2 linked regions of the Luteolibacter sp. Y139 genome follow. The main gene of each other region encodes a partner of the protein of the gene in region 2 in a complex. Links are inferred from orthologs where the notes say so. Each region holds a gene or a part of one and is shown on either strand. Other genes may lie near its edges.

Region 1 (3,062 bases), on a different replicon or contig from region 2:
CGACCTATGCCGACGCCCGCTATCAACTCACCGAGCTCAAGAACAACCGCGACATGATCGTGGCCCGGGGACGGGCGAAGGAGCTATCGAAGTACACCCTCGCCGAGGTGAACTTCGACAAGGCAGAGCTATCCGAAGCACTGGCCGCACTGGCGATCATGGTCGAGGAGAAGTCCGAGAAGAAGTTCTCGCCGAACTTCGTCGTTCAGGATCCTAGCAAGAAGCTCGGCTCCACGATCGTGACGGTTCAAGTGAAAGGGGTGCCCGCCAGCGGCATCCTGGACATGCTCGTTTCCCAGGCTGGCGCGAAGGTGAAGTATGAAGAGCACGCCATCATCGTGAAGCCGGCCAGTGAAGGCGCGCCTGCTCCGGCGGCTGCTCCCGCCAAACCGGCTGACAAGGAATAGCCGCGGTTTCTTCTCATTGCATTGCTCATGATGGAAAGTCCGCCCACGCTCCACCGCGTGGGCGGACTTGTCGTGATCACCGGCGGCGAAGGCGGATTGGGCCGGGCGCTCTCCGCCGCCTTTGAAAAGGCTGGCCACACGGTGCTCGCTCCCGGCCGCCGCGAGCTCGATGTGACCGATCCGGGAGCCGTTCGCGATTTCTTCCGCCGTCACGAGCCCGAGCTTCTGGTCTGCAATGCCGGCATCACCCGCGATGCTCCCCTCGCCCGCCTGGATGAGGAGGCATGGGATCAGGTCATCGACGTCAATCTCCGTGGCGCCGCCCGTTGCGCCGCGGCCGCCTCCCGCCCGATGCTGCGCGCACGGCGGGGCCACATCGTCTTCATCTCCAGCTTCTCCGCCCTCCATCCGCCGGCAGGGCAAGCGGCCTACGCCGCCGCGAAAGCCGGGCTCATCGGCCTCGGGAAAAGCCTCGCCCGCGAACTCGGACCTGCCGGGATCCGGGTGAATGGCATCCTTCCCGGCTTCCTCGATACCCCCATGACCGCGGGACTTTCCGGGGAGCGCCGCGAGCAGATCCGGCGCGACCATGTGCTCGGCCGGTCTAACACGCCGGAGGCCGTCGCCTCATTCCTGGTCCACCTTCACGATCACCTTCCCCACACCTCCGGCCAGGTTTTCCAGCTCGACAGCCGGATTGGCTGAAAATGTCGCATTGACCGATCCCCCCGGACCTCTAAGTTACGCGCCCATGAAAACCCGTCTCGCCGCCGCCGCCGCCATCGCGTTCCTCGCGTCGTGTGGCCAGAACGCTTATAACAGCGCGAATGCAACCGCCGGCCGCACGCTCACGACGGCGAACCGCACCTACGGCGAGATCCGGCCCACCGCCGGCCGCACCTACGAGGCAGTGAATCGCTCCGGAGCGACCGTGAACCGCACCGTCGGCACCGCCCAGCGCACGTATTACAATGCGCCGGCCACCGTCCAGCGCACGAATGGCACCGTCGGTCGCGCGCTGAATGCCGTGAACCGCTCCCTGCAGTGATCAGCCGCTGACGCGGCGTCCACCCTCGGGGATCACCTCGAAGCGCAGCCAGCGCGTTCCCGGTGGCAGTAGCTGCGGGAACAAGTCCGCCCACTCGGCGATCACGATTCCCGGTTCGTCGAAAAATTCGTCCCAGCCGATGCCGAGCAGCTCGGCGTCATCCTTCAGCCGGTAGAGGTCGAAGTGGAAAAGCGGCAGCCGCCCGCCCCGGTATTCATGCACCAGCGCAAAGGTCGGGCTGGTCACCTCGCCCGCGTAGCCCGCGCCTTTCGCCAAGCCTTTGACGAAACGCGTCTTCCCCGCCCCCAGCCCGCCGACCAGCGCGAGCACGCTGCCGGGCTGCATCTCCGCCGCGATTTCCGCGCCTAGCGCTTCCATTTCCGTCTCATCGCGCACCAGCCGCTCCATGGCCCGCAGAATCCCGATCAGATTCCTCGCGTCGATTTCAAAAAATTCCCTTGCCCGATTCGCGGACCCGTGGTGATCTCCCCGCCCGCCCGGCTCCCGGGTGGCCACCATCCCTTTTCAGCCATGGCGTACGCAGTCATCAAAACCGGCGGTAAACAATACCGCGTCCAACAGGGCGACAAGATCGACGTCGAGAAGCTCGATGTCGAAGTCGATGCGACCCTCACTTTCGACGTCCTCATGGTCGGTGAAGGCGGCAGCATCAAGCTCGGTGCCCCGCTTGTCGATGGCGCCAGCGTCACTGCCAAGGTCGTCCAGCAGCATCGCGGACCCAAGGGCGTTGCCTTCAAGTTCAAGCGCCGCAAGGGTTTCCACAAGACCAAGGGCTTCCGCCGCCATCTTACCCAGCTGGAGATCGTCTCCATCGCGGGCTAATCCAGTTCTCCAACCACTCTCTCGTCATGGCTCACAAGAAAGGTCAAGGCTCCGTCAAGAACGGTCGCGACTCGCGCTCCAAGCGTCTCGGCGTCAAGAAGTTCGGCGGCCAAGCCGTTATCCCGGGCAACATCATCATCCGCCAGCGCGGCACCAAGTGGCACCCCGGTGCCGGTGTCCAGATCGGCCGTGATCACACCATCTTCGCCGTCATTGAAGGCCGCGTGTTCTTCGACAAGGAAGGCCGCCGCGTGAATGTCGGTGCCAACGCTTCCGCGAACTAAGCGAAGCGAACGAAGTTTTCCAAAAGCCGCCTTCCCGCAAGGGTCGGCGGCTTTTCCGTGCCAATTTCAGCCCCGCTGAAGCTACTCCACTACTCCGGTCGCCAAGGCTAACGGATTAATTGGTACCTTCAGTGCATCCCAAAGGCCTCAGCCGCGCGCCGACGCCGGATCGCTAAAAGCCAACGAACGAAGCAGAACAGAAAACCTGCGCCGAATGCCAGAAGCAGTCCGCTGGTGGTCATAGCGAGAATTTTAATCGGGGCAGCTTTCCGCTGTATGAAATCAGGGTCCGGAAGATCTGAACTCGCGCCCAAGACCGCGCTGATTTCGTTCATTGCCTCGTTGGTCAAATAGGCGGTGATGCCCCAAGTTACCACTCCTAGACAAAGGCTTACCGCGCAGACGATGGCCCATCGGAACCAAAGCTTTTCGCTATTGCGGAAAGCGGCAGGATTCGCAGGGGATACGACACTCACGGAC
Region 2 (3,104 bases):
ACCAGATCGAGATGGCGGCCGACCAAGGAACGGAAGGCGGCCTCGTCCCGCTGCGAGACGAAGCGATCAAGGAGTGTGCGGTCCGACGGGGCCATCATTCACGAGGTATTCGTCGCCGATTTCAGTTCGGGACAGAAAAAATCTCGTACGGGGAAATCAGGCGGCTGGAAGGCGAATCATCAGCCCGCGGGCGATGATCCCGATGGCGCCACCCGAGCTGCCGAGTCATCCAAGATGGCCGGGTAACAGAAGACGCAGCAGACTAACAGGACATTACCAAATCCCATCCAGGCGCGGCGGTGGCGCGGCTCTGGTGGAGGTGGTGTCTCTGGAAGGGGTCACGATGCCGGGATCAGCTTCAGCAGTTCCCCCGGGGAATGGATCACGTGTGCCGGGGATTGCGCGGCGAGGGATTCGGCGGAATTGAAGCCCCAGGTGACGGCGGCCATGGCGATGCCGGCTTTCTTGGAGGCCTTGATGTCGCGGATTTCGTCGCCGACGTAGAGCATCTCTTCCTCGTGGAGCGAGAAGGTCTTGCGGATGGCGCGGAGGTGGCCGGACTTGCCGGTGAGTCGCGAGGTGGAGGAGATGAAATCGAAGTGCTCGCGCAGGCCGTGGGCCTTCAGGAAGAGGTCGACGTTTTCCTCGGCATTCGAGGTGAGCACGCCGAAGGACCGCGCGCGGGAGCGCATCTCGGGAATAATCTCGCCCATGCCGGGAATGAGCGGCAGGCGGGTGATATCAGAGCGCATCATCGCGGTGCCGCGGGAGAGCAGGGTGGGAACACGGCGCTTCGGGATGCCGAGGTGATCCAGCAGCTCCATCAGTGAGAAATTGCGCAGGCCCGGCAACTCTTCCACTGAGACCTGACGCAGCGAGTATTCGGTGGCGAGCAGGTTGTAGATCCGGCGGGTCTCTTCCAGGGTGTCAGCGAGGGTTCCGTCGAAGTCGAAGATGATGGTGCGGTAAGGCATGCGAAGGTTTTAGCCAAGATGAGCGCAAACCCGGCGAGCCTCAAGCATCTTGGATCATCCGGCGTTTCCGGCGGCCACCAGCGGGAGATTCGGGTCAATGTCGGCGTCGAGCGGAGAGGCGTGGCCCTCGAAGGCGCGGAGCAGGGCGGCGAAGGCAATCATCGCCGCGTTGTCGGTGCAGAGGCCCGGCGTGGCGGTGGCGAGGGTGAGGGCGTGCTTCTTGCAGGCGGCTTCGAAGGCGGCGCGCAGGGTTTTGTTCAGGCTGACGCCACCGGAGAGGGCGATGATGTCGCGACCGGCATGCTTGGCGGCGCGGATCGTTTTCGTGACGAGTACGTCGATGACCGCTTCTTGGAAGGACGCGCAGAGGTCGGGAAGCTCCTCGGGAGATGCGGTGCCGGTCTCTGGATTGCGCTCGGAGAGGGTGTAGAGCACGGCGGTCTTGAGACCGGAGAAGGAGAAGTCGAAGCCCGGCTCTTTCATCATCGAGCGCGGGAAGGCGAAGGCCTGCTTGTTTCCTCCGGCTGCCGTTTTCTCGATCTCCGGGCCGCCGGGGTAGGGGAGGCAGAGCATCTTGGCGACCTTGTCGAAGGCCTCGCCGGCGGCATCGTCGCGGGTGCCGCCGAGCTTCACGTAGCGGCCGGGGGCAGCCACGTCTAACAGCAGTGTGTGGCCGCCGGAAACGATCAGCGCGAGATGGGGTGGCACGATGCCGGTTTCCACGAAGGGGGAGAGGAGGTGTCCTTCGAGGTGATTGATAGCGAGGAAGGGCTTGCCCGCGGCGGCGGCCATGGCTTTGGCCGCGGTGGCACCGATGAGGAGTGAGGATGCGAGGCCGGGGCCTGAGGTCGCGGCGAAGGCATCGATGTCGTGGATGGACACGCCAGCGTGCTGCAGGGCTTGCTCAACGAGAGGACGAAGATGGAGGGAGTGATTGCGCGAGGCGACTTCGGGGACCACGCCACCATATTGGCGATGCAGCTCGATCTGCGAGGCGATCTCGGACGCGAGGATTTGCGCGGGCTGCCTTGGCTCGCCACGCAGAATCGCGACCGCGGTTTCATCGCAGGAAGATTCGAGAGCGAGCAGGAGCACGTCGCGAGGGTCCGAGGAAGACGTGCCGGGTGCCAAGGAAAGAATCACCGGCAAATCCGGTGCCTCGCCCCGAAATCTGCCACTTGTGCCGTTAGCTGGGCCGGTTAGCATGGTGGATGCGTCTGCTTGGAAAGCTTGTCCTGCCTCTCGCGCTGCTGCTTGGCGCGCCGGTTTTGTCTTCCGCCAAGGAGCCGCCGGCGATCCCGGCGGACTTGGCCAACTACATCGCCAAGGACGAGCCGGGCTCCGGTTGGAAAATTGAGGACTCCAAGGATTTCGGCAGTGCCAAGGTCTGGCGGCTGAAGCTGACCTCTCAGGTCTGGCAGGGCATCACGTGGACCCATGATCTGCTGGTGGTGCGGCCCTCGGATGCGCCGATTGGAAAGATGCTGCTGCTCAATGAAGGCGGAAGCGCTTCCGAGCAAAAGGCGATGTATGCAGCTCTCCTTGCGGGCAAGATCAAGGCTCCCGTCGCGATCTTGCTCGGCATTCCGAATCAGCCCCTGTTTGAGAACAAGAGGGAAGACCATCTGATCGCGGAGACGTTTGTCCGCTATCTCGATTCCGGTGATTCCTCGTGGCCGTTGCTGTTCCCGATGGTGAAGAGCGTGGTGAAGGCGATGGATTCGCTCCAGGAGTTCAGCAAGCAGGAGTGGGGAGGACCGGTGGAGAAGTTCATCGTCGGCGGTGGCTCGAAGCGTGGCTGGACCACGTGGCTCACCGCTGCCAGCGATCCCCGCGTGATGGCGATCACACCGATGGTGATCGACGTGCTGAACATGCGTGAGCAGCTCACCCACCAGCAGAAGTCACTCGGCGGGACCAGCGAGGAAATCTCACCCTACACGGAACGTGGCCTGGTGCCGATTCCCGACACGCCGCGGGCGAATAGCCTGTGGACCATGGTGGATCCGTGGACCTACCGAGAGCGCTTCACCATGCCGAAGTTGATCGTACTGGGGAACAATGATCCCTATTGGAGCACCGATGCCCTGAACCTCTACTGGGACGCCCTGCCCGGGGAGAAATACATCT

The links. Proteins that work in one complex are often made in the same cells at the same time.
Region 1: the proteins of tsaD (region 2) and tsaE are in contact, whole or in part, in a crystal structure (PDB 6N9A), measured with the Thermotoga maritima proteins. The link is inferred for Luteolibacter sp. Y139 from one-to-one orthologs. Residues at the interface, in WP_004082750.1 of Thermotoga maritima: Cys10, Asp11, Arg49, His50, Leu82, Gly84, Gly135, Gly136, Glu154, Thr155, Leu156, Asp157, Asp158, Ser159, Glu162, Asp165, Lys166, Arg169, Leu170, Tyr175, Lys213, Thr214, Leu217, Tyr218, Gln221, Arg222, Asn324; in WP_004082108.1 of Thermotoga maritima: Leu37, Gly38, Lys46, Lys57, Val59, Lys60, Ser61, Thr63, Phe64, Thr65, Leu66, Met67, Val69, Pro71, Tyr82, Arg83, Leu84, Asp86, Asp88, Phe89, Asp93, Ile128, Asp130, Glu131, Arg134.

The regions. Positions count from the first base shown.
Region 1 is NZ_JBBUKT010000016.1:34,884-37,945, forward strand. What follows is about bases 160-3,062. They hold tsaE (tRNA (adenosine(37)-N6)-threonylcarbamoyltransferase complex ATPase subunit type 1 TsaE), read right to left. Parts: upstream 1,864-3,062; coding sequence 1,456-1,863; downstream 160-1,455. Other genes in these bases: WKV53_RS26665 (hypothetical protein), read left to right, coding at 160-407; WKV53_RS26670 (SDR family NAD(P)-dependent oxidoreductase), read left to right, coding at 435-1,112; WKV53_RS26675 (hypothetical protein), read left to right, coding at 1,159-1,455; rplU (50S ribosomal protein L21), read left to right, coding at 1,987-2,298; rpmA (50S ribosomal protein L27), read left to right, coding at 2,325-2,582. Outside these bases: more of WKV53_RS26665, read left to right, coding at 1-159. UniProt on the Escherichia coli protein: Required for the formation of a threonylcarbamoyl group on adenosine at position 37 (t(6)A37) in tRNAs that read codons beginning with adenine.
Region 2 is NZ_JBBUKT010000003.1:79,403-82,506, reverse strand. The notes cover bases 50-2,994. They hold tsaD (tRNA (adenosine(37)-N6)-threonylcarbamoyltransferase complex transferase subunit TsaD), read right to left. Parts: upstream 2,070-2,994; coding sequence 1,029-2,069; downstream 50-1,028. Other genes in these bases: WKV53_RS08695 (PhoPQ-activated pathogenicity-related family protein), read left to right, coding at 2,186-2,994; WKV53_RS08705 (HAD hydrolase-like protein), read right to left, coding at 339-974; WKV53_RS08710 (RNA polymerase sigma factor), read right to left, coding at 50-98. Outside these bases: more of WKV53_RS08710, read right to left, coding at 1-49; more of WKV53_RS08695, read left to right, coding at 2,995-3,104.